Regions from separate parts of the Exiguobacterium sp. s189 genome, predicted to be linked through region 3. Evidence: predicted binding sites of a transcription regulator. Region 3 holds the regulator's gene; each other region holds the start of a gene.
What was found. The regulator LexA, encoded in region 3, represses DNA repair genes until DNA is damaged. The targets are predictions, from matches to a motif close to CGAACATATGTTCG.

Region 1 (10,363 bases), on a different contig from region 3:
CATTCAGCAGCACGAGGTTGATACGGCCCGTGCCGAGCTCGAAGAAACCCGCCAACAACTTCATGTTCAGGAAGATTACTTGGACAGTCAGAAGGAACTCTTAAATGAACGCCTTCGCGTCTTACAAGTCAATGAGGATACTTCCTATCTTCAAGTCATTTTTGAGTCCCGTTCCTTCGGCGACTTCGTGACACGGGTCATGACGGCTCGCACGATTGCTGAACAGGACCGGGAACTCATACATAATTATATGAGTGAGATGGAACGTCTCGAATCGTTAGAGACGACACAGCGTACCCAGCTCTCCTTTATCAAACAAAAAGAACGTGAGCTCGTCATCACGAAACAAGAACTTGACCGGACGGCCGAAAAGAAACGTGACTTGTTGGTCGAACTGAACGAACAAGTCGAGCAGCTCGAACTCGAAAAAATGACGCGCAGCGAAGAACAGGCCGTCATGGCCGAACAGAACCGCATTATCAGTGAACAGCTTGAGGCGATTGCGACAGCTGAACGCGAAGCCGCTGAGGCGGCGGAACGTGCGAAACGGGAAGCCGAGGCACGTGCGGCTGAAGAACGGGCACGCGCCGAAAGAGAGGCGCGGGAAGCGGAGACGGAGGTCGCGGCACCTGAAGTGACGCCACCGCCAGCACAGCCTGCTGAAACACCGACGAACGTGTCCACCTCAACTGGATTCGTCCGCCCCGTTTCCGGTTACGTCTCGAGCCCGTTCGGTCCACGGAACAATCCGTTGACAGGTGTGCCTGAGAGTCATCGAGGCATCGACCTCGTCAATGCCCCAGGGACACCGATTGTCGCGAGTGCACCGGGTGTCGTCATCAAGGCGGCGCCGGCGACTGGATATGGGAACGTTGTCTTCGTCTCCCATGTTATGAACGGAGAAATTTGGACGACGGTCTACGCCCATCTAAACGCGATCACGGTCGGTGCCGGTCAACAAGTCGCAGCAGGGCAGGCGGTCGGAACGCTCGGCAACACCGGCTGGTCGACTGGACCGCATCTCCATTTTGAGCTACATCGAGGAAAATGGGCACCGGGACAACCGAATGCGATTGACCCAGCCCCGTATATTGGATACTGATTAAAGCGGACGCGTCCCAAATATGTGGAACGCGTCCGCTTTTCCTCTCGTTTTTGCTATACTAATGAAAAGACTTACAAAGAGAAATGAGGGACCAACCCGTGAAAAATTCAACCGCAGGACTACTCGCTGGCACAACGTTCGTGGCTGGGGCCGGTGCAGGCCTTGCGACGATGGCGTTTACAGACACATCACTTCCGATTCAGACGAATGCGGAAGGCTGGGATAAAGTCGACCAAGTGCGTGATTTAATTGAAGAACATTCGTTACAAGACATCTCGGAAGAGGATTTATTGACCGGTGCGCTCGATGGTATGACGGCAGCACTCAATGACCCGTATTCGGATTTCTTGGACGCGGAAGAAACATCGCAATTTACCGACTCGATTGAATCGAGTTTTGAAGGAATCGGCGCGACTTTGGAGAAGAAAGGAGAAGACATCTTAATCGTCGCTCCAATCAAAGGCGCTCCAGCCGAGGAGGCGGGTCTTCGTCCAGGTGATATCATCACGGCAGTCGACGGGGAGTCGATTGAAGGGATGGACGTTCAGGAAGCTGTCCAGCTCATCCGTGGGGAAAAAGGGACGACCGTCACGTTGACGATTCGCCGTGGCAGTCAGACGGCGGATTATGAGATCACGCGTGACACGATTCCAATCGAGACGGTGTTCTCAGAAGTGAAGGAGCAAGACGGCAAAAAAATCGGCTATCTGCAAGTGACGCAGTTCTCAGAACCGACGGCCGATGAGTTCCTTGAACAACTCGAGCAACTCGAGTCAGAAGATATCGACAGCTTGATCATCGACGTACGTGGGAACCCGGGAGGTCTCTTGCCGGCCGTCATCGAGATGTCGGAAGGATTCGTACCGACATCAAAACCGGTCGTTCAAATCGAAAATGCTGACGGAGATCGTGATGCACAGAACGGTCGCGCCCGCGAAGCGAAACCGTATGAGTTATTCGTCTTGACGGATGAGGGCTCTGCCTCGGCATCTGAGATTTTGACGGGTGCGATGAAAGAAGGGGCAGGCGCAACGATTATCGGGACGAAAACGTTCGGAAAAGGCGTCGTCCAGACGGCGTTCGATTTAGAAGATGGCAGCAACTTGAAGTTGACGACGAGCAAATGGCTCACACCGGACGGGAACTGGATCAATAAAAAAGGCATTGAACCGGACATTGAAGTGAAACAACCGGATTACTTCAATGTGACCCGTGTGTTGACAGAAGAAGAGTCACTGCAAGTCGGCGATTACGGCGATGCCGTCTCGAACTTGCATAAAATCTTGACGGGAATCGGTTATGAGCCAGGCGGTCAACCAGGATACTATGGTGACACGATGGCAGACGCCGTGAAGGCATTCCAGACAGACAATGGCCTCGAGGCTTCTGGGACAGTCGATGAAGAGACAGCTTCGGCACTCGAATCGAAATTGCTCGAGACGATTCAAGATGAGGCGAACGATGCCCAATTGAACCGGGCACTTGAAGAAGCCGCAAAATAACGTTGAATGAAAGAAAGGATTGGACCGCGTGGAAGTTGTACGAATGAGTGTTACGGCTTTATTGACGTTGTTAGGTAGTCCGCTGTTTTGGGTGACGCTCGTCGCCCTTACATACATATCGATGACACGAGTCAAACGAGAACGAGCCATGTTTCGTTCGAGACGACGCTCGCCGAAGTCGGAATGGAAGCATTTCATCTGGCCGAGTCTTCTTCTAGCGGTCCTCTCATCGGCCGCGACGGTTCTACTTGAGACGACCATCACGTTTGAGTGGGCCGTCTCGTTCACGGTGCTCTATACGCTCGTGGTATTGACGATGCATCCGCGATTCTTCAATCCGGTGCTTCCACTCCTCGTCTTGTTCGCGGTCGTCATGTTACGAGATGTCGTCTCTTACGGGGCGCTCAGTGACTGGGTGAGAGAGCTCGCTCGGGTCGATTGGACGGTCTACGCGCTCACGTTCGGACTCGTCACACTCGCAGAAGCGATTCTCTTACGCTGGAACGGGCCGAAAGAGACGTCTCCGACACTGATCTTATCGAAACGTGGTCAGTTCATCGGGGGGCATGTCGTCAAACGTATTTGGTTTTTCCCGCTCGTCGTCTTCTTGCCACCGACGTTCGGCCTCGATTGGCCGATGGTACCGATCATTCTTCCGATTCCGATCGGGGTCAGTTTACTGTCGACCGGTGCCTTACCGGGGACGCTTCTCGCACGATTGAGCAACTATCGCGGGGTACTCGCCTTGATCGCTCTCGGTCTATTCGGTCTCTCGTATGTATGGGAGATCCCGTATGTCGACTATGCGCTGTTCGCTTTGTTCGTTCTTTATGAGCTTGGGCTTCAGTGGATCAAACGAGAGAATCGCGGTACGACACCTGTCTTCATCAATGGAAATCGTGGGGCGGTCATCGTGGACACGCTTCCGAATTCGCCAGGAGAGGCGATGCAGCTCATTCCGGGTGAATCCATCTATAAAGTGAATGGGACGATCATCACGGGAGGGCACAGTTTTTATGAGGCGCTCCAGCAACATAAACCGTACATCAAGCTCGAGGTGTTGAATCTGAACGGAGACATCCGTTTCGTTCAACGGGCGATGTATGAGACCGATCCACACGAACTCGGTATCTTGTTCGTCGGGGAGCCGACGAGCCCGCGTGTCCGACTTCGTAAATTGTAAGAGTATCCATATGGGTACTCTTTTTTTGCATACGAAAAGGGCACCCGTGAGGATGCCCTTGCCACTTATACGTCAAGTTTTGATGGTTTGAATGCCATCGTTGCTTCGACAGCGTGTTGCCAACCTTTGTAGAGTGCTTCGCGATGAGACTCGTCCATGTTCGGCTCGAACTTCTTATCGAGTTTCCACTGGTCTTTGATTTCTGCTTGGTCTTTCCAGAAACCAACGGCGAGACCTGCCAAGTAGGCGGCACCGAGTGCAGTCGTTTCACTTACTTCAGGACGTTCGACCGGAACATTGAGAATGTCCGATTGGAACTGCATGAGGAAGTTGTTGCTGACAGCTCCACCATCGACGCGGAGTGTTTTCAAGTTGATGCCTGAATCGTTCTCCATCGATGTGAGGACGTCGCGTGTCTGATAAGCGAGTGACTCGATCGTCGCACGGACGAATTGTTCTTTCTCCGTTCCGCGTGTGAGACCGAAGATGGCACCACGCACGTCAGAGTTCCAATAAGGTGCACCGAGACCAACGAAGGCAGGTACGACATAGACGCCCTCTGTCGATTCGATACGCGTCGCATACTGCTCCGAGTCTTTCGCTGATTTCAACATACGCAATCCGTCACGGAGCCATTGAATTGCTGAACCGGCAACGAAGATTGAACCTTCGAGCGCATATTCGACTTTTCCGTTATAGCCCCACGCGATTGTCGTCAATAGACCGTGATCTGATTTGACAGCTTCTTCGCCCGTGTTCATGAGCATGAAGCAACCCGTTCCGTATGTGTTCTTTCCTTCACCTTTTTCGAAGCACGTCTGACCGAATAAGGCAGCCTGTTGGTCACCTGCGGCTCCGGCAATCGGTACTTCGAATCCAAAGAAGTGATACGGGATGGTATTCGCATAAACTTCACTCGAAGGCTTGACTTCAGGAAGCATCGATTTCGGTACCGTCAAGATCTCGAGTAACTCGTCATCCCACTTCTGTTCGTAAATGTTGTACATGAGTGTACGTGATGCGTTCGAATAATCTGTCACGTGTGCTTGACCACCTGAGAGTTTCCAGATGAGCCATGTGTCGATTGTTCCGAAGAGAAGTTCACCGTTCTCGGCTTTCTCACGAGCGCCTTCGACGTTATCCAAAATCCATTTGACTTTCGTACCTGAGAAGTAGGCGTCGATGAGAAGACCCGTTTTGTCACGAACCATGTCCGAGTGACCTGCCGCTTTTAGCTCTTCACAGATATCAGCAGTTTGACGTGATTGCCAAACGACCGCGTTGTAAACAGGACGTCCTGTTTCTTTCTCCCAAACGACCGCAGTCTCACGTTGGTTCGTGATCCCGATTCCTGCGATTTCATTCGGGTCAATATCCGCCGAACCGAATGCTTCCGCCATAACGGCGAGGACAGAACCCCAGATCTCATTGGCGTTATGCTCAACCCAGCCTGGTTTTGGGAAGTACTGTTTGAATTCGCGCTGTGCGACTGTGACGATTTTTCCATCATGATCAAAAATGATTGCCCGTGAACTTGTCGTTCCTTGGTCCAATGCTAAAATATAACGTTTTTCTTTCGCCATATGTGATTTCCTCCTTCAAAATTATGTGTTAAGGGACGAGAATGCCGTAAACGAGTGCGGCGATGACAGCACCGATAATCGGACCGACAACTGGAATCCATGAATAGCCCCAGTCTGAAGAGCCTTTTCCTTTAATCGGAAGAATGGCGTGCGCGATACGTGGCCCAAGGTCACGTGCCGGGTTAATCGCATACCCCGTCGTACCACCAAGCGAGAGACCGATTGAGACGATCAAGAAACCGACGATGAGCGGATTGAGTCCGTCTGCGAATGTGTTTGCCCCGAATGACAACAACGCGAACAAGAGGACGAATGTTCCGATAATCTCACCAATCAAGTTGTACGGTGTGCTTCGGATACCTGGTGCTGTAGAGAACGTTGCGAGTTTCAAGCCTGGATCGTCCGTCGCATCGTAATGCGGCTTGTAGTGGACATATACCAAACATGCCCCGATGAACGCCCCGATAAACTGAGCAAGGATGTAGAGTGGGACATCGGCCCATGGGAATTCGCCTGCTGTCGCGAGACCAATCGTGACGGCAGGGTTGATGTGTGCGCCTCCGTAAATACCGGCTGCGTAGACCCCGACCATAACGGCAAGACCCCAACCCATGGTGATAACAATCCAGCCAGAGTTTTCCGCTTTGGAATGGCGGAGGACGACGCCGGCGACGACACCGTTACCGAGCAGAATCAATAGCATCGTACCGATAATTTCACTTACAAATGCTGACATGTGATACTCCCCTTTCTCCCTTATGCAATTTGACTTACCACTTCATTATATGCCCAAAATGTAAGCGTTTTAAAACGGTGTTTTTCAAAAATCCTACTTTTTCCCTACAAATGTTCACATTTACACCTGTAAACTTCACATAAAGAGTCAGATAGAGAGCGACATGGATATGATTTTGACATCCTTTTTAAAAAATCATGGGAATTTCAATCGAATAGGAACAAGGTCCAGGATCCGACTTTCCGTGTTCTATGCTACAAAAACGATTGTGAAGCGTTTCTCGAAGGATGAACGTAACAAGATTTGATGTTTCTTTTGAGACGGTAACGGAAAAAGAAATGATGATATATAAGAGAAAAGGCTTAAATCCGTATGCAAGCTAATAAGCGAATATTTGTTCGTGTCTATGGTATAATCAAGACACTATGAAATGAGAAGGTGAGGAGTATCTTATGGAATCGATTCCGTTTGCATTACAATCTGAATTTCAACCAGGAGGTGACCAGCCTGAAGCGATTCGACAACTTGTCGAAGGCGTCAATCGGGGTGACCGTTATCAGACACTCCTCGGGGCGACCGGAACTGGGAAGACGTTCACCGTCTCGAACGTCATCCAAGAAGTGAAGAAGCCGACACTCGTCCTCGCCCACAACAAGACGCTCGCCGGTCAATTGTATTCCGAGTTCAAGGAGTTCTTTCCGAACAATGCGGTCGAATATTTTGTCAGTTACTATGATTATTATCAGCCGGAAGCGTACGTGCCTTCGACCGATACGTTTATCGAGAAAGATGCGTCCATCAACGATGAAATCGATAAGCTGCGTCACTCGGCGACGTCGGCTCTCTTCGAGCGGGACGACGTCATCATCGTCGCATCTGTTTCCTGTATATATGGTCTCGGTAACCCGGAAGAATATCGCAGCCTCGTATTGAGTCTGCGGGTCGGTAAAGAGATGGGCCGTGACGAGATGCTTCGTAAGCTCATCGATATTCAATATGAACGAAACGATATCGACTTCCAGCGTGGACGTTTCCGTGTACGTGGGGACGTCGTCGAAATCTTCCCAGCGTCACGTGACGAACACTGCATGCGCATCGAATTTTTCGGGGACGAGATTGACCGGATCCGTGAGATGGACCCGTTGACGGGTGAAATCATCGCGGACCGCGATCACGTCGCCATCTTCCCGGCATCCCACTTCGTCACGCGTGACGAGAAACTGCAAAAAGCAATCGTCAACATCGAAGCGGAACTCGAGGAGCAGCTCGAGAAGTTCCGTGAGGAAGGGAAGCTACTCGAAGCACAACGTCTCGAACAGCGAACGCATTACGATTTGGAGATGATGCGTGAAATGGGGTATTGTTCAGGCATCGAGAACTATTCGAGACACTTGAACTTGATGCCGGAGGGCTCGACCCCGTATACATTGATCGACTACTTCCCGGAAGACTTCCTCCTCGTCGCCGATGAGTCACACGTGACGCTCCCGCAAGTGCGCGGGATGTATAACGGGGACCAGGCGCGGAAACAAGTGCTCGTCGACCACGGGTTCCGTCTTCCTTCTGCGAAGGACAACCGTCCCCTCAAATTCGATGAATTCGAGAAGAAATTGTCACAAGCGATCTTCATCTCGGCGACACCAGGTCCGTACGAGCTCGAACATACACCGAACATGATCGAGCAGATCATTCGTCCGACAGGGCTACTCGACCCGACGATCGAGATTCATCCGATCAAAGGACAAATCGACTACTTGATGGACCAGATTCGCGAACGCATCAAGCGAGACGAGCGTGTACTCGTGACGACGCTCACGAAGAAGATGGCAGAAGACTTGTCCGACTACTTGCGTGAAGCAGGAATCAAGGTCAATTATATGCACTCCGAGATCAAGACGCTCGAACGGATTGAAATCATCCGTGACCTTCGTCTCGGGAAGTATGACGTGCTCGTCGGAATCAACTTGTTACGAGAAGGGCTCGATATTCCGGAAGTCAGTCTCGTGACGATTCTCGATGCCGACAAGGAAGGGTTCCTTCGTTCCGATCGTTCGCTCATCCAGACGATTGGACGGGCGGCCCGTAATGCGAACGGACACGTCATCCTGTTCGCGGATAAGATGACCGACTCGATGGCACGAGCCATCGAAGAGACGGATCGTCGTCGGACGATTCAACAAGCATATAATGAAGAACATGGCATCACGCCACAGACGATTCGTAAAGACGTCCGTGGTGTCATCCGGGCGACGGTCGAGGCCGAAGAAGAGGCACTCGAATCGCTCAGTACGATGAAGCCGGCCGAACGCGAGGCGGCGATTGCCAAACTAGAAGAAGAAATGAAGCAAGCGGCGCGCGATCTCCAGTTCGAACGTGCGGCCGAATTGCGTGACTTAATCTTGGAGTTGAAGGTAGGGAATTAAATGGCTGAAAAGAAAAATGCGATTGTCATCAAAGGGGCACGCGTCAACAACTTGAAAAATATCGACATCGATATCCCACGTGACCAGCTCGTCGTCTTGACGGGCTTGTCCGGCTCCGGGAAGTCGTCGCTCGCGTTCGACACGATTTATGCGGAAGGACAGCGACGCTACGTCGAGAGTTTGTCTGCGTACGCTCGTCAGTTCCTCGGACAGATGGATAAGCCGGATGTCGATACGATTGAAGGCTTAAGTCCGGCCATCTCGATCGACCAGAAGACGACGAGCCGAAACCCGCGCTCGACCGTCGGAACGGTGACCGAGATTTACGACTATCTCCGACTCTTGTTCGCACGAATCGGAAAACCGGTCTGTCCGAACCACGGAATTGAGATTTCGAGTCAGACGATTTCGCAGATGGTCGACCAGGTGATGGAATTGCCGGAACGGACGCGACTTCAGATTTTGGCACCAATTGTGTCAGGTCGTAAAGGAACGCACGTCAAAGTATTCGACTCGTTGAAAAAAGAAGGATTCGTCCGTGTACGAGTGAACGGAGAGACGATCGAATTGACGGATGAAATCGAGCTCGACAAAAACAAGAAGCACTCGATCGAAGTCGTCGTCGACCGTCTCGTCGTCCGACCTGACGTCGAAGGGCGCCTTGCCGACTCTCTTGAAACGGCATTACGCCTCGCCGACGGACGTGTCATCATCGACAAGATGGACGGGACCGAGCTTCTCTTCAGCGAACACCACGCTTGCCCGATTTGTGGATTCTCAATCGGAGAACTCGAACCACGTATGTTCTCCTTCAACTCACCGTTCGGGGCTTGCCCGACGTGTGATGGTCTTGGGACGAAACTAGACGTCGACCCAGAACTCGTCATCCCTGATCCGTCGAAGACGTTAAAAGAAGGGGCGGTCGCTGCATGGCAACCGACAAGTTCCCAGTACTATCCGCAACTGTTGGCGGCGATGTGTCAGCATTTCAATATCGACATGGACGTACCGTTCGAGCGTCTGTCGAAGCGTGACCAAGACCTCGTCTTGAACGGATCTTCGGAAGAGTCGTTCCTCTTCCGATACGAGAACGACTTCGGTCAGGTCCGGACGAACACAATTTTCTTTGAAGGGGTGCTCCGTAACATCGAGCGCCGCTACCGGGAGACGACGTCCGACTATATCCGTGAACAGATGGAGATGTATATGGCGACGCACGCCTGCCCGACATGTCACGGCTATCGTTTGAAAGAAGAGTCACTCGCCGTCAAGATCACGGGCCAGCACGTCGGAGAAGTGACGGAGAAGTCGGTCGTGAACGCACTTGCGTTCTTTGAAGGACTGAATGAACAGCTCAGTGAAAAAGATATCGCCATCGCCAGACTCATCTTGCAGGAAATCCGTGAGCGACTCAGCTTCTTGAATAACGTCGGTCTCGACTATTTGACGTTGTCTCGTGCCGCGGGAACCCTCTCAGGTGGGGAAGCCCAGCGGATTCGACTTGCGACGCAAATCGGTTCACGTCTCACAGGTGTCTTGTACGTCCTCGATGAACCGTCGATCGGTCTTCACCAACGAGACAACGACCGCTTGATTGCCACGCTCAAACAGATGCGAGACATCGGCAACACGCTCATCGTCGTCGAGCATGATGAAGATACGATGATGGAAGCCGACTATTTAATCGATATCGGACCGGGTGCCGGGGAGCACGGTGGACAAGTCATCGCTGCCGGGACGCCGAAGCAACTGATGAAAAACAAGAACTCGCTCACAGGTCAATACCTTGCCGGGAAGAAGTTCATCCCGCTCCCGGCTGAACGGAAGATGC
Region 2 (10,363 bases), on a different contig from region 3:
AAATCCTTCCAAAGTACTTCTTGCATTTTTACTATATGCTTTGTGTCCTTCATCTACAATAATAATAGGTTCTAGTAATCTTAGAGTATTTCCTAAGGAAGTTCTTAATTGCAATCCAAAAATGTTATCTTCAGATTGAATTACATCTAGATTAGGCACTTTTTTAAGAAGTTCTTCATGTTTAGATTGTTCACCTTCAGGCGGGAAAAAGTTGTCGTAACCACCATCTTGAAACATTTTTAATGTTTCTTTATTTTGACGATTTGAGCTTTGAAGCATAATTAACATTACTACTAAATTTTCTTGAATATCTTCAGGTGAAAAATGATCATTCTTCGTAAGTATTAGAGTACGACCACCGCTTGATATATCTAGAGTTTGGCGATAGGGATGCTCTCGATTACGAAGTGAATCTAAAGTTTGACTAAATATTTGCTCGCTTGGCACAACCCATAAAACAAATCCGTTTTTTTTGTTTAGATAATGCTGATTTAGTAAGTCGATAGTATGAGTAGCTAGAAGCGTTTTCCCCCCTCCCGTAGGAACTTTTAAACAAAAGTTGGGAAGGTAAGAGTTAACTCCATTTCTTTTCGGAGTGAAAGCATTTTCTGTAACTTCATTCCAAGCTTTTTGAGTGAAGTCAACGTCATATGTCTCGCCTATTTCAGCTAGGCTCTTTTGAATACGATTAAACTTCTGTTTTTCTCTTGATAGAGCGTCCGCATAAGATTTAACTTGTTTAAGAACAGCTTTTTGGTAATCTTTAAGTTCCATAGTTTCAGTCCTTCAGCCGGTAGATTTCAAAAGGTAATTGAGAAAACTCAATATTGTATTTATGAAGGTAAGAGTCATCTAGATATTTCATCGGTGCGAACACAAGTTTTTTCTTACTCGTATAATCTCCTAAACTTTTTGCAACCTCTAAATTTAAAGAAGTCGACTTCAAATAATCCAATTCAGGTTTATAAAAAAAGAATACGTCGTATTCTCGACTAGAACCAATATAATTACGTTCTTCATCAACTTGTCTTATATCAAATTCTTCACCTGTAGCAGTATAAAACACATAACGAGCAAGATTCTCATAACTAGGAAGATCCTTACCAAAAAGTATAGACTCCATTTCTATAGGTTCTCCAAGAGTAAAATATGAAAATGAACCTCCTAGCCCTTCTTGGAGCATAGGATTTTTGGACTTTGGTACACCTTTTATCACTCTTCTTACACGTTCGGCGGTAACTTCGTTAGCATAGTCTTCCATTTCTACAACTATGAATTGACGTGTTCCCCCATCTTCTTTATTTAATTCAAGAACAGCTTGAGCTGTTGTTCCACTTCCTGCAAACGAATCAAGAACTATAGCATCCTGGTCTTCATGCAGTCCTATTAACCATTTGTAAAGTTTTACTGGTTTTGGAGTATCGAAGATTTTACTTCCGAAAATTTCTTTAATGCTTTTCGTACCACTAGCATTAGTCCCCATATCATCTAACCAAGTTTTCCATCCCAATGTTTTTTCTTTGTCTCTGATTTTTTCATATGGAACCCAGCGTTCACTTTCGCCATTATATGTAACACCTGAGTCATACGGACGTAATTCCCATTCTGCGTGATTAGGGTTAGCTAAAATCTTTTTCATTTCTTCATTATCCTTCCCCCATCGCCAATGACCTTCTTCTCCGTCATTTTTAATAGGATAGACAACTGTTCCATTAGGCGCTGTAATTCCAAACCACTGACCTGGTCGGTCAGATCGAAGAGAAGTTCCCCCCCATTTCCGAAGTTCGCGACCTTTTCGATATTTTCCGAATTCATCTTCTGAGTCTAGTTCTCCCACAGACACTTCTTGTCTAGAGATATTAGATCCGTCTCCATTATGATAAATTAAGACATACTCATGACCAGTTCTCAGACCTGTTTTCTCTTTCCCACCGCTCGGTTCTGATAGCCAAGGTGCAGTTGCAATATGATTTTCGCTGCCAAATATTTCATTCATAAGCATAATTGCGTGCTGTACTTCATGATCATCAATACACATTGCGATAAGTCCATCTTTGGCCATCAGCTCTTTTAATAGTTTTAATCGTGGCATCATCATACATAGCCATTTGTCGTGTTTAGACAAATCATCTTTATCAACTACTTGACCTAGCCATTCTTGCATCCTAGGAGAATTTACATTATCGTTGTAGACCCATTTTTCGCTACCTGTATTATAAGGAGGATCGATAACGACACACTTAACCTTCCCAGCGTATGTAGGTAATAAAGCTTTTAAACCTTTAAGGTTATCTCCCTGTATAACTAAATTATCATTAAGGCTCACTTTATCTGTTAAACTGTTGGCGGAGTTAGGAATCAACTCATGAAATTTAACATTTAGGTGATGATTTTGAACAAAAGTTTTTCCTGTAAAAGAAATTCTCGGCATTAGATTATCTCCTTAAAATATAATAGGCATGAAACTGAAATTAGTTTGTCTTAACTATAACATTTAATGAACGTTGCAAAAGGTCGTTATTTCTTAAAAGTGACTGTTGAAATGTATTCAAAAAGTGCAAAAGCGAGGCTGTGCTTTCTTATATGATATGAGTTGAATAAACCGTTAATTTTTACTATTGGAAAGTCGAGGAGCGACACTTCGTTTCGTGACGCAGACTTCGAACAACCGCCAGGGCGTTAGTCCATCGATTGTTCCACATGAATGATTGCCTCGAACGGTACATGGATGATCCCGTCCCGCTGATTGGCCAGTTCGACGGTCCGCTCCATATAGTTCGTCCGATGCACAAAGCCCTTGAACCGTTTCATCTCCCTCTCCTCTACGTATTTCACCTCCACTAGATCCCCGCTGAAAATTGCGTCGTTCAATACGTTCTCATAGACGGATAGGAGCTGTTCATCGACATCGGGCATCTCGATCTTTTGAATCTCCTTATAGTATTTCGTTAGTAGGGCCCTATGTTCGGGCATGAGAAATGGAATCCATTTCAGTTCGCCCCGGTCGCGATACATCGTCATCATGATTTTCCTCCCATAAAAACGAACATTTGTTCTTATTTTATACCCGGTTTATCAAGTTTGAACAGTCTTTTTTTGTAAACAGTCATCCGTGCGTCCTGTTTCCGTACTCTAGCTCGCTGGTCGTCGGTGCAAGGGACGTCAAAAAAATGCCGCGCCCTCCGGCCCGTCTTCCTTCGCTTTTGGCTCAAAGCAAGGCTTTTCGCTCGTTGGCTACGGAAGCCTGGCCCTGCGTTTGCTCTACGCATTTTTTGAGGCTCTCCCTACGGTCGCCCTTGCACCGTCTCCCGACGCTCGCTGCGTTCCCGTCAACAGGACGCACAACGGTGTTCGTTCTGAGGACAGCTTATGCGAAAGGGGACAAACCATCATGGAACTATCGTCAATCATCGAGGTCATCCGTATCAAACAAGAGGTTCGCGAGGAAATGGTCGCCCTCGAGCACGCCGTCATCCAATCACCAGGCAACGCCCGACAAATCGGGGCATCCTTTATCGGGGATGATGACCGTGAAGTGTTCCTCGTCATCATGCTCAACACGAAGAATCGGGTCATCGGCGTCCACCGGGCGCATGTCGGGAGCGTCAATTCGAGTGTCGTCCACCCGCGAGAAATCTTCAAATGTGCGATTCTCAATAATGCCTCGTGCATCATCGCCTGTCATCAACATCCGAGCGGGGACCCGAGCCCGAGCCGGGAGGACATCCTCGTCTCCGAACGATTACATGAGGCGGGCGACCTCATCGGCATCCCGGTGCTCGACCATCTCATCCTCGGAGCGGACGAGTCATATGTCAGCATGAAACAGCGAGGTTACATGGGTTGAACGGAAAGGAGCGGGACCGGGGGACCGGTCCTAATCCGTCCGGTAAGGGCAAGGAGGAAAAACATATGTTTTTCTTTTACGGGATCGGCGACTCACGTTGCTCTCGCCTGGATCCATAGAGCGGGATCCGGGGAAAGGTCCGTTTTCGCATAACGAAAACGATATGGTTCGTGTATGAATATTGGACGTTGTTTTGGGCTGTCTCGTCAGAATATTGTTTGATGAAATGATAGAAGTAAAAAAACAGAGTTTGTTTATTGAAAATGACCATGTTTCCGAAACAAGCCCTAGGGCTTACGTGAAATTAGGTGAGATGTTGTTTGCTTGGATGCGAGATAACATGAGGCTATCAAATGGAGAGGATGATTTAGATGGATAAATTCCAACTAGACCAACAGACGATGGACGAAATGACGGAGGTATTGCTACGCCGCCTACCGGATCGGTTAAACGTTAAGAACGGGGAATTTAAACTTGTGAGTATGGATATCCTATACGATGTGAAAGAAGGGGAGTTGTTGACAAGAAGCACAGTTTTCTTCACCACCAAAACGCTTCGATCATATGGGCGACCGTAAGAATTTTCTGGGTGTATACATGTAGATTTGTATACGCGTATACATTTTTTGAGTAGGAATCGTTTCTTCTAGTGTATGGATGAGGACTGAACTGTCTTTTTACGGGGAATCGTTCTATAGAGAACCGGAAGGGGGGAGACGTGATGGACGAGGGGACGCTTGATGACTATGCGTTCGAAGGATTGGATCCGTTCGTCCGGACCGTGTTCATGGAACTGATGGAGCGTCCCGAGTGGATGCGTGTCGTCGCAAGTGAACATTGCGTCGAGAAGGTCGTCCGGTTCGATGAAGAACGGAACTCGCCTTACTTCCACGTACTCATCTATCTGGATCCAGAAGAGCGTCCCATCAAAATTGTGTATTTATACGGGACATGGGTGGTGGCGGATGGGGACGTCAGCTTCGTCGTCTCAGAGCTATCGAAGGATGTATTCGAATATGAAGTGATGCATGTCCATTGGCTCATCAAGTATCGCTTCGAGGATTGGGGAGTCTCTGAGGACGGGGCATGGGAGAAGGAATGGTGATTTGGGCTCATGCGTGAGCGTCTAACGCCTTGTGGCGAAGTCGCTCATCGCACCGCTGCCCCCCTGACGGCCCGATAACAAGAGCTGCTGGCTCACCGCCGCATCTCTATGTTCCTGGCCCTTTCTAACGGGAGGCACGGAGCGTAAGAACAACGTCAAAAGCAAAAGCGTGGGCGCGTCTAACGCCACGCGAGGAACACCATTCGACCGAATGGTGTCTTTGTTCAGGGATTATTGGATGTTTTACATCAATTTAAAATTGCTTCGTCTTTTATTAAGTAACGTACTTTTATCATTTTTCGAGTTAGATGGGAGAGGTGATGGTCGCAAACACGATTGCGGAAATGATTTTCGGCAAATCCATATTTAAACTTCCTTAAAAATTACTATATATTTGTAGAGTTTTATGTAGCAATTATCAGCATAAGAAAGCTACTATTTTGTAATAGTAGCTTGGGTGTAAAGTAGAATTACTAATTTAATGCTCAAGAGTTTCCAGTTTACCACGGAATTCTTTTACGATTTCAATTTTATCTTCCGACATAAATTTAAATACAATTTCAAATAGAGCTTCTCTCTTTATACTCTTTTCTTCTACAAACCACTCAAATAAATCAAAAAGATTTTTACCTCGAAGTTTGTGATAGTACTCTGTAGATATTTCTTCATAAAGAGAAGAGTTTAATATCTCTGGATGGATAGGCATATGTCGAGATTGTAATTCAAAGGTTTTATTGTCTAATATACTCCTAGGACTATCTTTTATTTGATAGTCCCTTTCCTTTAAGTATTCCTCTACTTGAGTAGTATACCATTTAGATAATTCTCTAATTGCTTTATGGTAATCAGAAATCTTACTCGAGTCGATTAATGATTCAATAGAATTTTTGCAAGAAGTATATATATCATTTTCGATACTATATCCTTTAGTAAATATAATTCCTTTGTATTTCGCGGGTATTTCTGAAAATAGCCATAAATCCGAATCTGCAAAGAATAAAATATCTTGTTTCTCAATTAAGTGTCGTGATTCAAACAGGTTTAATAAGTTATTTCTGCCTCCACAAGGCAAAATATCAACTTCTAAAAAATCAAGTTTATCTTCTAACCATCTATATATTTGAAAATCATCTCTACCCTCAACTAATAAAGTTGGTATTTGAGAATGATTCAAATATGATACCATTTCATCAATTGTCATCTCACTCATAAGCCACGATTATCCTCGTTAGTAATACTCTTTAAAAAATCCTTAATATCAATAGGAACTTCTAAATCTATATTTTTAAAATCGTCACTAATTGATTCTTCTTCGAAATTTTTGATAATTTCTTTGTCACTGTATTTAGAATAGATAAAAGGGGAATGGGTAGCAATTATAAGTTGATTATTTGTGTTTTGTCTACGCAAAATTTTCAGAAGTTTTCGTTGCCAATCAACGTGTAAACTAATTTCCGGCTCATCAATAATCATAGGAACGTGTGTATAGAGAGCATTGTATGCTATGAAACTTAACATCTGTTTTTCACCGGCAGATAAAAAATTTGAATCTATAATTTGTTTTTGTTCTCCTAAATTAATCGTGCTACTTATTTTTACACCCTTCCTTTTAAAAACTTCATTTACAATTTTACTAATCGCATCAATTGGCTTAAATGCATCAGTTCTAATATCTTTATTGTTGTTAAGAATCTGTTTTATAGAGTCAAGTTGTTCACTAAAGTCTTGTATTGTACTATTTTCATTTTTACTGTTGATAACAGACTCAATATCATCTGTTAAGCTTTTGTATGTTTTATTTATTTCTTCTGAAATTTCAGCATATTTATTTGTAATTAATTCATTGATATCTTTTGTAGATACTGAAGTGATATACTTGTGGCCTCTTATAGACAATCGTGAAGAAATTTTTTTCATAGTATCTGAAAGTAAAGTTTCTTCATTTTCCCTTTCAAAAGGATGTTGACGAGGAGGTAATTTAGAAGGGAAACCTTCTATTCTTCTAAATGTAGGGAAATAGAGAGATTTTTCGTTTAATTGTGAGACCACTTGAGAACAATAGTGAATACTCTTAAGCTCTGTTTCCGGTGAAATAGTATCAATTACTATAGAATTATCACTAGTATCAATAATTTTAATGTCATATCCAGTGTGGCCATCATCTTTATCAAGTTGAGCCATTTTCTCAGGTGTAGATTTAATCAAGTCAAATTTGTGAGATTCCGTTTCTAGCTTTATATAGTCAAATTCAATTTCATCAATAGCTTTTAATAAATTACCGCTGTATACATACCATATTAATCTTAACAATGTTGTTTTACCTTGACCGTTTATTCCTGTGATTATATTGATATCTGAATTGAAATGGAGTTTAATTATTCTATTTTCATAACTTGGTAAGCCTTTAATTTCTGCATATTTTATCAATTTAAAACTCTCCCGTTCGATAAACAGTAATTTTTATAAATCATATAATTAAAATATACCAAATTTTTTATTGTAAATTAATCATTTGTTATGTTTTGGTCTTTAATTACTTTTATTTTAAAATATAAATAGCTAGTATCTTATTTTTTACTTGATGAATTTTGGCAAAATCCGTCAAATTGCTTTGCTTTTAATCTTTTCATGGTCACATTAATGGAGAGCGTCAAAGGCGGGAAAAGTGATATCACTCTAGATATTCGTTCGAAGATTTAAATTAACGAAAGGGAGAATTTGAGAATCAGTCTCCCTTTTTCATGGGGTTCATGAATGAATCGTATTCACGAGATCACAACTGGCGTTCAGCAAAGAATCCTTTCTTTTTGAAAAATAAACTCTTTTCCTCATCTAGGAGTATGTTATGCCAACGTTCTTCAAGAGACTTTAGAATTGGCTTTTTTAATCGATTGTTTTTTTCAAGGTCATGTAATGGGTGTACGATTTTATCTGAATCGAAGTGACCGCTAATCAGTGGCTGATTCGGTAAAGCAATTGTATAGGCGACAAGTGCGTCCTTACTAAAATCATGATTATTTGCGATACCGAACTGTTGAAACCCGAATCCTTTACCATGAATATACATGAGCGGCTCATCGACACGATTCACATTCAGGTTCGTCTCGAGGGCCGCTTTTGCGTTTAGATAGGATCCCACTTCTTCAGGAAACACACGCTGTACGGCGTGCACCCGTTCGTAGAGTGTGAGGTCGGTGTCTTTCCATCCCATACGACGATCTAGTTGCTCGATATATTCAAGTGGGGTCTGTTCCTTTTCTTGTTCCAACGTGCGCACCTTTTCTAAGTGTAATTCGATATGATCAAGGAAGGTTGCGGATGTCTGGTGGACCTCCTGCAACAGTAGTTCTTTGTCGAGTAGTTCTTTGTCTTTCGTCCAATCTGCCAGATACGAGAGCGAGAAGTCGTCCGTCGGAAACCCGAGCTGATGCGAGACGACATAGGCGACCATCTCGGCCTGGAACTCCTTCTCGGGTGCCGTGAGCGGTTTATTCCGCTCAAAGTTCCGCTCTTGGTTGTGTAACTCAGAGTGAGCAAGCTCGTGAATCAGGACGATAATGTCCTCAATCGATTTGTTCCGAGGGTTCAAGGCGATCGCATGCAGCTCCGGATAGTAACAACCCTTCGCCGTCCCGATCTCGTCGAGCGGCTCATCTAAAAGTGTCACATTGCGGTCATCCGCGAGCGTCGTCAAGGCGTCACGGATGTCTTGTTGATTTTCAAGCCCGCCGTCCCGGTGATACCGTTTGAAGATGTCCGAGACCTCGATCCCTTTTTCGCGCGCATCGGTCTGCGTGTATTCGAACACGTGACCGATCTTGAAATACATCATCTTGCGTGACGGGATGCGACCTTGTTTCACGCCGTCTTTGATTGGCTTCGGTGCCTTGCTGAGCGGTACCCACTCATCTCTATGCAGGGCGTACGTCACAGGGTTCGGGACGAACACCTTGATGCCACGCTCACCTTTTTGGACCTGTGCGCCTTGCTTTTCCCAGAACGGATAAGAGCCGACTGCGACCGCGCCGGGGAACTGGGACTCGATCAAGATCGCGTTTCGCATCGAGTATTGATGGAACTTTCCGAGGAACTGCAGATGTTCCCGAATCTTCTCCGGACTCTCGAAGTAGCTGTCGATCTGTTTTCCCATTTGTTTCGTCAAGGCCTCGAGCTCTGCCTTCCGTTCTTCGTTCGTCTTCATCTTGGCCATCGTGTCAGACTCCTTCCTTCAACAAGTCGGTGACAAATTCATTACTATCCGCAAATTCGTTCAGTTCATGTTCAAGTTGTGGCGACGTTTCCGAGATATCGAGTAACAGCCGTGTCCGTTCGAAATTGACGGGAAGCAAGACGATCTCGTCTTTTGCAATGGCGGTTAAAAGCTGATGCTCAGATATTGATATCGGGATGTCGTACTGTTTTCCATAGATGAGGACCGTGACGGTTTTCGGTTGAAGCGTCAACAGTTGTCCCATCGTGAAGGGACGGTCAAGTGGTCGCATAGAATTCATCCTCTCTCAAAATTTAGTGTGTCCTTCTTCTGTTTTTGATGCTCGATGCGTTCTTGGACGATGCGTTCCGCTGTCGCGAGGAACGTCGGCTTGAACTGGTCCGTCGTCATGATGTCCTCGATGCCTTCGGTTTGCATGAGCGCCTGCAGGAGCTCTGTCAGGATCTGCCCGTGGCGATCGGAACGGTTCGCGGCGAATCGAATCCGCTCGAGTTCCGTCGATATCTGCTCGTTGATCAACTCCTCGATATGACGGGAGACCTGCGTGCTGATCGAGCGGGTGAGGAACTGCATGTCCCACTTCTCGTCAGCCAGTTGTCTATGCTCGTCTGCGATATGATCGATGACCTGGCCGAGGTGGCCGAAACGCTTGTCGTCGGCGAACTCTTCCAAGTACGTGACCGTCTCCGGCTTCAATCGAAGACGGATCTGCTTCAACTCTTCCATCGTCTTCCCTCACTTTCCATATTCGATGTCTCGTTCCAGTTGTTCGAACGCGCGTTGATTCTTCAAATGTTCGAACTCGTCGTTCATGTGCCGCTCAATCCGGTAGAGTGATTCGTTGAAGATTTTTTGTTGGTTGAACGCACGGCGGACCGGATGTATAGGGGCTCCATTTTTCTCAAACTTCACCTGTTCTTTTGACAAGTCGCGCATTTCGGAGAGGATGGCATTCCCCATCCGGGTGTAGAGGTCCTGTCGCTTCGTCGTCCGGTACCGCTCGGCCTTCTCCGTGTCACCGTAGCTGCGACGATGGAACGACACCTCCTGCTCAAGCCGCTCGTTGAAGGTTTGAAACTCTGCTTTGAAGTGAATGTCGATATAGCGGTCGGTCAGACGGTCGAGCGATTCACGGAGCGGTTGCATCCCGTTCATGTTGTAGCGCCATTGACGTTTGTCT
Region 3 (10,363 bases):
GTTCCGTATGCAAGTAACGGAGTGGGAACGCGATCAGTACATGACGCTCTACTAATAGAAGAGATATGCAAAAAGAGCACGGAATGACCTTCAGCTGAAGATCATTCCGTGCTCTTTATTTGCAATATTAAGTGTACGGTCGCTCAATTGATTTCTTTCTTGTTATGTTTGTTTATCCTCTTTTGACTTGATTGGAACCCAAACTTCGCTATAGACGTTCTCATAACCCATTTCAATTTTACTAAATGTAATCCCTGGTAAGTCTTGAAGTTCATATCCGGAAGATGGCAACCATTCTGCGTAGGTTTTAGCCATCGTTTCTTGAAGCGTTTGTGGGAATGGACCGCAATTCGGGAAGACAGCCCACAAGCTTTTCGGAATTGAGATTTGTTCTAGGTCATCATATACATCTTCTCTTGTCGTAGCGAACCCGATCATATGGGTCAAATATCCTTCTTCTTCTAAGTGACCATCATCGAAATTGAACGATGCATTTAGTACATGGTTCGGGTAAAGATTTCCCATTTCACGCATATGCATACGCTGTTGTTCACTTATAGACTGTGCTAACGCCACAATTTCTTGATTTATCCCTTCGAACTGGATAGGGACACGTTTTGAAACACCGACGATTTGAAATGCGTCTTTCTCTTCTATTTTGAATTCCATTGATGTTCCTCCTTTGATATCGATATAAAACGTGAAGCGAGGAAACGACTTTTGTATATGATTCTTCATGACTTCGGAAGGCAAGAATCCTGACCACTCTCGAAATGCTCTCGAGAAGCCTTCGATCGAATGGTAACCATATCGAAATGCAACATCTGTCACGCTAGAACCATGAATCAATTCCTCATTCGCAATCGATAGACGGCGATTTCGGATGTAAGTAGTCAATGTTATTCCCGACATATACGAAAACATTCTTTTAAAATGGTGGGCAGAGAGCCCGGTGATTTTTGTGATGTCAGAATCTGAAATTTCTTCGGTCAATTGCTGTTCGATATGTTCCATTAACTCATTTAGCGCTTCTACCAACATCATCACCTCCTTCATAATTCGACTATAAGGGAATTGCATCTGAGTATCTTGATGATTTGAGTACAAGAATTATCGGATAGGAAAAATGAATACATACTTCAACACATTATGGTATGAATACCCTAATGTGTTGCGAATTCGTCTGTAAAAAAGACCACCTCCGCGAAAAACGGCAGGTGGTCTTTTAAATTGTTCAGAATGCTTTTTTTATAAATGTCGATGTATAGTCGAGCGTCGTGTGCAGTGTCGTTGCAAATACAAGACCTAAAAAGAACGACATGCCGTGTACGTCCACCCACGACCGGATTTCTGTTTCATATGCTGTGAAGGGCAAGAGCAGAATGAGTGGGAAGCCGATGTACGCAATCCGAATCAGATCACTCAAAACAGGTAAATGCGAAAAGAGCGAACGGTGCGGCATGAGCTTCACATATGGGAGCCATATGAATTTAAGTGGACCCCATCGGTAATAGGCATCTGATTTTAAGTCAAGATCTGGGGAGAGCCAGAGTGTACCGATAATCGCACCGATGATCAATGCGAACGGAATATCGATGTCAATAAAAGGCGTGGCAACCGCAAGTGCGCCGGTTGCCACGAGATTCGTTCGGGTATGGGTCTTGCCACTAGCCATTAATGAATCGTCCGGTATACACCGATGACCTTCCCTAAAATCGAGACGTTGTCAAAATACATCGCTTCCAACTCATCGTTTTCCGGTTGAAGACGGACTTTTGAAGCTTCTTTATAAATCCGTTTCACAGTCGCCTCGCCCTCATCGGTCATGGCGACGACAATCTCTCCATTGTTGGCGGTGCTTTGCTGACGAACGAGCACGCGGTCCCCGTCCAAAATTCCGGCGTTGATCATAGAATCTCCGGAAACGGACAACATATATACATTATCTGAACCGACGATATGTGCCGGGAGCGGGAAGTGTTCTTCCACGTTCTCGATGGCGGTAATCGGTGTCCCGGCGGTAACTTTCCCGATGACCGGTACGTACATGACGGACTCCTGCTCTTCCATTGCCGGCATATCTTCAGTCAAAATTTCAATCGCGCGAGGTTTCGTCTTGTCTCGACGGATCAACCCGCGTTTTTCCAAACGATCTAAGTGACCGTGTACGGTCGAACTAGAAGCAAGGCCGACGGCTTCTCCAATTTCACGAACAGAAGGCGGATATCCCTTTGCCCGAACTTCGTCTTTGATGAAATCAAGAATCTGTTGTTGTCGCGCTGACATTTTTTTCATTATGTTCACCTCGATGTAATCGAATAACCTGCAAACGCATCCTATTCTTTATGTGTCTAGTGTAACACAAGAACACATGAGCGTACAAACATTCGTTCGTTTTTTTGTGTTGACCGAACACGGGTTCTTGTTTTATGATGAGAACAGATAAACGAACAAACGTTCTAACGAACATATATTCTTATACAGGAGGCAATGTAATCATGAAAGACACACTTAACGGAATCATTTTAGTCGGGATGCTCTTGGTCGGGATGTTCGCTTTTTATTTGGCAGGGGAGATGCGAGGGGAACCGGCAGTAGTCGAACCAGTCGTCACTACGGAAGAGCGTACGATTGAAGAAGAAGTCGCTTATGTCCAAGCGGAATCACTCGAAGCACAAATTATGGCAGAACGAGAAGAGCATCATGAACGAAAAACAAAATGGTATGCCGCTGAGTGATTGTTGATCATTGCGAACCGTTCTCGAACTGTGTATCGTAAGGAATGAATGCGATGAAAGGGAGTGATGCGATGCGAGTCGTCATCTATTGTCGGGTATCGACGAACAAGTCCACCCAAGAGACATCACTCAGTCGACAAGTCGATGAATTACAGCATCTGGCTTCGCAACTAGGGGCAGAAGTCATAGAAATCATCACGGAGCAAGAGAGTGGATATGAAGTGAATCGACAGGGGCTCCTTGATTTGCTTGACCATGTGTCGATGTCTGATTTGGATGCCGTACTTGTCACGGACGACAGTCGTCTGGGACGAGGAAATGCCAAGATTGCCATCTTGCACACATTGATGAAGCATGACGTTCGGTTGCTGACGATGCAATCAACGTCGGACTATGTCGTTTCTGATGCCGAAAAAATGGTATTAGAAATTGTCAGTGTTGTGGAAGAGTATCAACGTAAAATTCACAACGCTAAAATTTCTCGTGGGATGCGCCGTGCCGTCGCCAACGGATTCAACCCACAGCGCAATATTCAAAACAACGATCAAGGTGGGCGACACCGAATTGAAGTGCCGATTGAGGAGATTATCCAACTGCGCGAGCGCGGGTTGACGTTTGCTGAGATTGCGGCAACACTCCGTGGATTCGGTTATGAAGTGTCGAAAGCGACCGTCAATCGACGGTATCTCGAGCACCAGTCAGTAGCTGAAACTTGATTCTTCCTCTCTGATTTTGTAAAGTATAAGAACAAATTCACTAGAGAGGGGGCGAGTCAGATGTTAGCACCAGGACAATTGGAGCGAATCAATTTCCTCGCCAACAAAGCGAAGACAGAAGGACTGTCTCAAGATGAGATGAACGAACAACAAGATTTACGCCAAGAATATTTGAAGGCGTTCCGTCAATCGTTCAAATCGCAAATGATGGGGATGAAGGTCGTCGATCCAGAAGGAAACGACGTCACACCAGAGAAGTTGAAAGAAGATCAAAAACGCTATCGTGGCGAGTGATGCTGAATGCACATCCTATTTCGTATAGGATGTGCATTTTTGTTATACACGAACGGTCATCAGACGAACGGATTGCTGTTTTTTTAAGGCAATTGAAGGAAACGATTTCACTAAATGTGTTATACTAATTAATTAGTTGTGACACACGAATGAGTGTGATAAAATATGACGGGTAGAAAACCTTCTTAACACAGAGAGGATGAAATTAGTGGAAACAACTACTAAAGAATTATTAGCGATTAACTCGATTCGGACGCTCTCAATTGATGCGGTCCAAAAAGCGAACTCTGGTCACCCAGGGATGCCGATGGGTGCTGCACCTATGGCGTTTACACTTTGGACAGACAAAATGCGTCACAACCCGAAAAACCCGAACTGGTTCAACCGTGACCGATTCGTTCTTTCGGCAGGTCATGGATCGATGCTCTTGTATTCGCTCCTTCACTTGTCTGGATATGATTTGTCGATGGACGACCTTAAATCATTCCGTCAAATGGACTCGAAGACTCCTGGTCACCCAGAATACCGTCATACGGCTGGTGTAGATGCGACAACGGGCCCACTTGGACAAGGGATTGCAATGGCTGTCGGGATGGCCATGGCAGAGAAGCACTTAGAAGCGACTTACAACCGCGACGAGTTCAACGTCGTTGACCACTACACGTTCGGGATTTGCGGAGACGGAGACTTGATGGAAGGTGTATCGGCAGAAGCGGCATCACTCGCTGGTCACTTGAAGCTCGGCAAACTCGTCGTTCTTTACGATTCAAACGATATCTCACTCGATGGCGATCTTCACAAATCGTTCTCTGAAAGCGTAGAAGACCGTTTCAACGCGTACGGATGGCAAGTCATTCGTGTCGAAGACGGAACAGATATCGATTCGATCGCAAAAGCAATCGATGCAGCGAAAGCTGAAACGTCAAAACCGACATTGATCGAAGTGAAAACGGTCATCGGATTCGGTTCACCGAACAAATCAGGTAAATCGGCATCACACGGTGCTCCACTTGGAGATGCTGAAATCGAATTGACGAAACAGTTCTATAAATGGGAAGGTGAGTCATTCTACGTACCAAACGAAGTATATGACTTATTCAACGAGAAAGTTGTCGAGCCTGGCGCAAAATATGAGTCAGACTGGAACGAACTCGTAGAAGCGTACAAAGCGGCACATCCAGAACTCGGTGCGCAGTTCGTGCGTGCGATGAACAACGAACTTCCTGAAGGTTGGGACAGCGAGTTGCCAACATTCGAAATCGGTTCGAAAAAAGCAACACGTCAAACGAGCGGTGAAGTTTTAAACGCAATCGCGAAAGCAGTACCGACACTCTTCGGTGGATCTGCTGACCTTGCCGGGTCAAACAACTCGATGATTAAAGGTGCAGTGGACTTCGATGAAGATCCAGCTGGACGTAACATCTGGTTTGGTGTTCGTGAGTTCGCAATGGCGGCAGCTGTAAACGGAATGGCACTTCACGGCGGCGTCCTTCCTTACGGTGCGACATTCTTCGTCTTCTCGGATTACCTTCGCCCGGCAGTTCGTCTTGCTGCACTCATGGGACTTCCGTCAACGTTCATCTTGACGCACGACTCAATTGCAGTTGGTGAAGATGGCCCAACACACGAGCCAGTTGAACATTTGATGAGTTTCCGCGCGATGCCGAATCTATCTGTTCTTCGCCCGGCAGATGGGAAAGAAACAATCGCTGCTTGGAAACAAGCGGTAACATCGAAAACGACACCTTCACTCCTCGTCTTGACACGTCAAGCGTTGCCAGAGCTCGAAGGCACATCGGTTGAAACGGCAGCAAAAGGAGCATACGTCGTTGCAGGTGAATCGAAAGATGCAGACGTCCTCTTGCTCGGTACGGGTTCTGAAGTACACGTCCTCGTTGAAGCGCGTGAGCAGCTTGCGGCTGAAGGCGTGAATGCGGCAGTCGTATCGATGCCATCATGGGAACTCTTTGAAGCGCAATCTGCTGAATATAAAGAGTCTGTCCTTCCATCTTCAATCACGAAGCGTGTATCACTTGAAGCAGGTGCGACACTTGGATGGTATAAATACGTAGGATTCGGTGGAAAAGTACTCGGAATCGACAAGTTCGGAGCATCTGCACCTGGGGACCTCCTCATGAAAGAATACGGCATGTCAGTCGACAACGTCGTCAATGCAGTAAAATCACTTTAATCTCAAGTTAGATTGTTGTGACGGCCATTCGTTTGGCCGTCACTTTTTTTCTAGACGACTAGCGAAGTTGGTCAATTTAGTGTATAGTAAAAAACGATGTTTCATATGGTAGAGGAGGTAAAGCCTTGAGTACATTATTCTGGATTCTTCTTGTCGTGGCAGCACTCATCGGGGGTATCGCGATCGGATTCTTTATCGCGCGTAAATACATGATGAACTACCTTGAACAGAACCCGCCAATCAATGAAGATATGATTCGTACGTTGATGATGCAAATGGGTCAAAAGCCATCACAGAAGAAAGTTAACCAAGTGATGCGCGCCATGAACGTGCAGATGAAAAACGAAAAGAAATCATAATCAATCACGAGAGCACTTCGGTATCCGAAGTGCTTTTTTTGTTTCCTCTTTTTGTTAGACAATCGAACAAACTTTCGCTACGATTAATGAATAATCTTTATATAAAGACAAAGGGGGCGTTTCATATTCGTGTATTTAAACAATTGTCTTGGTTTTTGCGTCTCGAATGGAAGACGTATGCACTCGGCATCGTCTTGCTCATATTCGTCGCAGGGCTAGAATTGATTCCACCGCGTATCATTGGTCGAATCGTCGACGAAATCAACCGTGGTTCACTCTCCTCAAATACGCTCTGGATGTTACTCGGAGGTCTCGCAGCAGTCGGGATTGGGAATTATGTTGCCCGCTTCTTTTGGCGCTATTTCATCTTCGGCGCTTCGATTCGACTAGGGAGAATGTTACGTAGCCAACTGTATCGGCACTTTACCGATCTCGATCAACGATTTTACAAAAAGTCACGTGTTGGCGACCTGATGGCCCACGCGACGAATGATGTGCAGGCCGTATCGATGACGGCAGGGGCGGGGATATTGACACTCGTCGATAGCGTGACGTTGGGGACATTCGTCATCATTACGATGATCACGACGATCAGTTGGAAGCTCACACTCGTTGCCTTGCTCCCACTGCCGATCATGGTCGCTCTGACGACACGGTACGGGAAGATGTTACATAGCCGCTTTGGCGTCGCCCAAGCAGCATTTTCAGAATTGAATGACAAAGTGCAAGAGAGTGTCAGTGGGGTTCGTGTCTTGAAATCGACCGGGGAAGTCGACCGAGACGTGGACTCGTTTGAGAACTTATCGAGTGAGGTCATGGCAAAAAACGTACGAGTCGCCAAAATTGATGCTCTATATGATCCGACCATCTTTGGGATTGTTGGCTTGTCCTATATCCTCTCGGTCGGGTATGGCGCCGTCTTGATTGAACAAGGTGAATTGACAATCGGACAAATTGTCAGTTTCACAGCCTATTTGGCGCTGTTGACGTGGCCGATGCTGGCGTTCGGTTGGTTATTCAACATTGTCGAGCGTGGACGGGCATCATATGATCGAATCGAGCGAATGCTCGCCGTCAAACCGGAGATTCAAGATGACCGGATGGCCGCGACAACACTTGCACATTCAGAAGTGGAAGTCGATGTGCGACACTTCGCCTATGACGAAACCGTCGTACTCCGTGATGTCCATTTTCGGATTGAGCGCGGAAAGACGATTGGCATTGTCGGCAGGACAGGTGCGGGTAAGACGACGATTGTCCGTCTGTTGACCCGTGAGTATGATGTGAAAGACGGAAAGATTAAAATCGGAGGCATCAATATTCGCCAAGTGAAAAAATCATTATTGATGGACAAAATTGCCGTCGTGCCACAAAATCATTTCTTGTTCTCCGATTCAATTGCGAACAATATCGCTTTCGGAAGACCCGATGCGAGCATGGAAGAAATCATCGAGGCGGCTAAAGTCGCGGAAGTGCATGAGGATATCATCCGGCTACCGGAAGGATACGCGACGCTTGTCGGGGAACGCGGTGTGACGTTGTCAGGTGGACAGAAACAACGGATTTCCATCGCGCGTGCGCTCATGACTGAAGCGGACGTCTTGATTTTGGATGACGCGCTATCTGCAGTCGATGCGAAGACGGAAGAGTCGATCATCGAACACTTCCGTGTCGGAAACCCTGAACAGGCACGTGTGATTGTGGCGCATCGCCTCTCAGCTGTCGAACATGCAGACGAGATTCTCGTGATTGAAGACGGCAAAATCGTCCAACGAGGTCGCCATGACGCATTGCTTCAAGAGACGGGTTGGTATCGTGAAACGTACGATCGTCAACAACTTGAGGCGATTGTAGAAGGGGGTGGACACGATGAAGCATGATGTTCAAGAATGGCAGGTTATCAAACGGCTACTCAGTTATGCAACACGATACGGGAAGTCGCTCAGTATCGCTTTCGTCTTCCTGTTGATTGCGACAGGTGCCAAATTGGCCGGTCCGTTTTTAATCAAAGTGTTCATCGATGAGTTCGTCACGCCAGGTGTCTACCCGACGAACTGGGTCATCGCACTCTTCGCGGTCTATATGGTTCTTCATGTATCCGCAATCGTGTTTGATTATCTGCAGTCGATTTCGTTTCAAAAGATTGCGTTGAAGATTGTTCAAAACATACGTATGGATATCTTCCGCCACGTCATGGGGATGCGGCTCGCCTATTTCGACCGAACACCAGCTGGCGTCCTCGTGTCACGGATTACGAATGATACCGAGGCGGTCAAAGAATTGTACGTCGGTGTGATGAGTACGTTTGTCCAGTCGGCTGTTCAATTGATTGGGACGTATATTTTCCTATACATATTAGAACCGCCACTAGCGACGATGGGGCTCGTCTTGTTGCCACTCTTCTGGCTCATCATTTGGGCGTATCGTCGTTTTTCGACAAAATATTTTGCGCAAGTGAGGGACCTGTTGTCACAGCTCAACGCTCAATTGAACGAGTCGATCAACGGCATGGGGATTATTCAACAGTTTCGTCAAGAGGAGCGGCTCATCCGTCAGTTCGAAGAGACGAATGAGGCGCACCAAGAGGCACGATATCGAAACTTAAAGCTCGACAGTATGTTGCTACGCCCAATCATCGAGCTCCTTCTTGCTTTCTCAATTATCGGTCTACTCGGATATTATGGGGTGCTCTCGATGAGTGAACAAGTACAAGTCGGGGTCGTCTACGCATTCATCAGCTATATCGAACGGATTTTCCGACCAGTTCTCGATATTATGCAGCGATTGAGTGAATTCCAACAAGCTGTCGTATCGGCAGACCGCGTCTTTAAAATCTTGGATACAGACGAGCCGGCACCAGGAAAGCAAATGCCAGGCGAGGCAGAGATTACAGAAGGTGAAGTGCGGTTTGAGAACGTGACGTTCAGCTATGACGGGGAAGTCGATGTGTTGAAGCAAATCTCATTCGTTGCAAAACCTGGTGAGACGGTCGCGCTCGTAGGCCATACGGGTAGTGGGAAGAGTTCGATTATCAACCTGTTGACCCGCTTTTATCCATATGGTTCGGGTCGTATCACCATTGACGGACAGCCACTCGAACAATTTGAAGAGCAAGAGCTTCGTCAACAAGTCGGATTGGTGCTACAAGATCCGTTTCTATTCACTGGGACGATTGAAGAAAATTTAAAGTTATTCAATCCAAATATCGATTCAGAACGTGCCCGTGAAGCCGCTGAGTTTGTCCAGGCACACACGTTCATCGAGAAGTTAGATGCCGGGTACGGTCATGTTGTCGGAGAGCGTGGCGCGACATTTTCGGGCGGTGAGCGACAATTGCTCGCATTTGCGCGAACGGTTGCCCGTAATCCGAAAGTACTCATCCTCGACGAGGCGACGAGTTCGATTGATACGGAGACAGAAGAACGCGTACAGACGGCGCTCGACCGTATGCGCCGTGGTCGTACAACGATTGCCATCGCTCACCGTCTTTCAACGATTCAAGATGCTGACTTGATTTTAGTCCTGCATCGAGGAGAAATCGTCGAGCGTGGGAATCATCAGCAGTTATTGAAGCAAAACGGTCTGTACAAAAAAATGTATGAATTACAGTCTGGACAACGTCTGATGTCTTGAATTGGAAGGGATACCTATTGGGGTGTCCTTTTTCCATGGAAAAAAAGCTCGCCACGGAGAGTGACGAGCCATCAAGGTCAATTCGAATGCTGATCTTTTTTATGCTTTGATAGGACATGACGAGTAATGAGAGAGTCAAGTTCTTGACTGACCAAAATGACTTCTGGTGAGGTCCAAGTGTGCTTTGACGCGATTTTATACAGTTCATCACGTTTCTGTTCAATGGCCTGGTGTAGTGTATCTGCTGCGGTGACTGCCACGTTCGTTCCCCCATCATGTAAATTAGAATTTTGCGAACTAGAATATCCAAATCTTAGCACCTACGTTTACAGATGACAAGTTTCATTTCCATTTCAAAAATTACAAAATGATGTTTCGTTCTGAAAGAAAAGATTCGAGCAATTTAAATAGGTTTTCGCTATAATGGTCGTG

Region 1: a site for LexA is predicted at 6,497-6,510, ahead of uvrB (excinuclease ABC subunit UvrB). Genes of this name have one in related genera too.
Region 2: a site for LexA is predicted at 3,044-3,057, ahead of KNO99_RS14825 (YolD-like family protein). Genes of this name have one in related genera too.

The regions. Positions count from the first base shown of each region.
Region 1 covers NZ_JACSKM010000003.1:117,739-128,101, forward strand. The annotation lists gene KNO99_RS05320 (murein hydrolase activator EnvC family protein) at 1-1,102, shown strand, start outside; gene KNO99_RS05325 (S41 family peptidase) at 1,204-2,607, shown strand; gene KNO99_RS05330 (PDZ domain-containing protein) at 2,636-3,790, shown strand; gene glpK (glycerol kinase GlpK) at 3,856-5,373, opposite strand; gene KNO99_RS05340 (MIP/aquaporin family protein) at 5,402-6,109, opposite strand; gene uvrB (excinuclease ABC subunit UvrB) at 6,562-8,532, shown strand; gene uvrA (excinuclease ABC subunit UvrA) at 8,533-10,363, shown strand, end outside.
Region 2 covers NZ_JACSKM010000018.1:12,938-23,300, forward strand. The annotation lists gene KNO99_RS14815 (DEAD/DEAH box helicase) at 1-774, opposite strand, end outside; gene KNO99_RS14820 (site-specific DNA-methyltransferase) at 779-2,431, opposite strand; gene KNO99_RS14825 (YolD-like family protein) at 2,680-3,024, opposite strand; gene KNO99_RS14830 (JAB domain-containing protein) at 3,392-3,847, shown strand; gene KNO99_RS14835 (hypothetical protein) at 4,219-4,425, shown strand; gene KNO99_RS14840 (hypothetical protein) at 4,569-4,952, shown strand; gene KNO99_RS14845 (DUF4435 domain-containing protein) at 5,431-6,162, opposite strand; gene KNO99_RS14850 (AAA family ATPase) at 6,159-7,379, opposite strand; gene KNO99_RS14855 (ArdC-like ssDNA-binding domain-containing protein) at 7,726-9,162, opposite strand; gene KNO99_RS14860 (hypothetical protein) at 9,167-9,454, opposite strand; gene KNO99_RS14865 (hypothetical protein) at 9,460-9,900, opposite strand; gene mobP2 (MobP2 family relaxase) at 9,919-10,363, opposite strand, start outside.
Region 3 covers NZ_JACSKM010000007.1:157,609-167,971, forward strand. The annotation lists gene glnA (type I glutamate--ammonia ligase) at 1-55, shown strand, start outside; gene KNO99_RS10585 (AraC family transcriptional regulator) at 163-1,038, opposite strand; gene KNO99_RS10590 (metal-binding protein) at 1,235-1,675, opposite strand; gene lexA (transcriptional repressor LexA) at 1,675-2,295, opposite strand; gene KNO99_RS10600 (hypothetical protein) at 2,499-2,738, shown strand; gene KNO99_RS10605 (YneB family resolvase-like protein) at 2,810-3,454, shown strand; gene KNO99_RS10610 (DUF896 domain-containing protein) at 3,515-3,748, shown strand; gene tkt (transketolase) at 3,948-5,939, shown strand; gene KNO99_RS10620 (YneF family protein) at 6,065-6,298, shown strand; gene KNO99_RS10625 (ABC transporter transmembrane domain-containing protein) at 6,424-8,178, shown strand; gene KNO99_RS10630 (ABC transporter ATP-binding protein) at 8,168-9,931, shown strand; gene KNO99_RS10635 (aspartyl-phosphate phosphatase Spo0E family protein) at 10,009-10,191, opposite strand.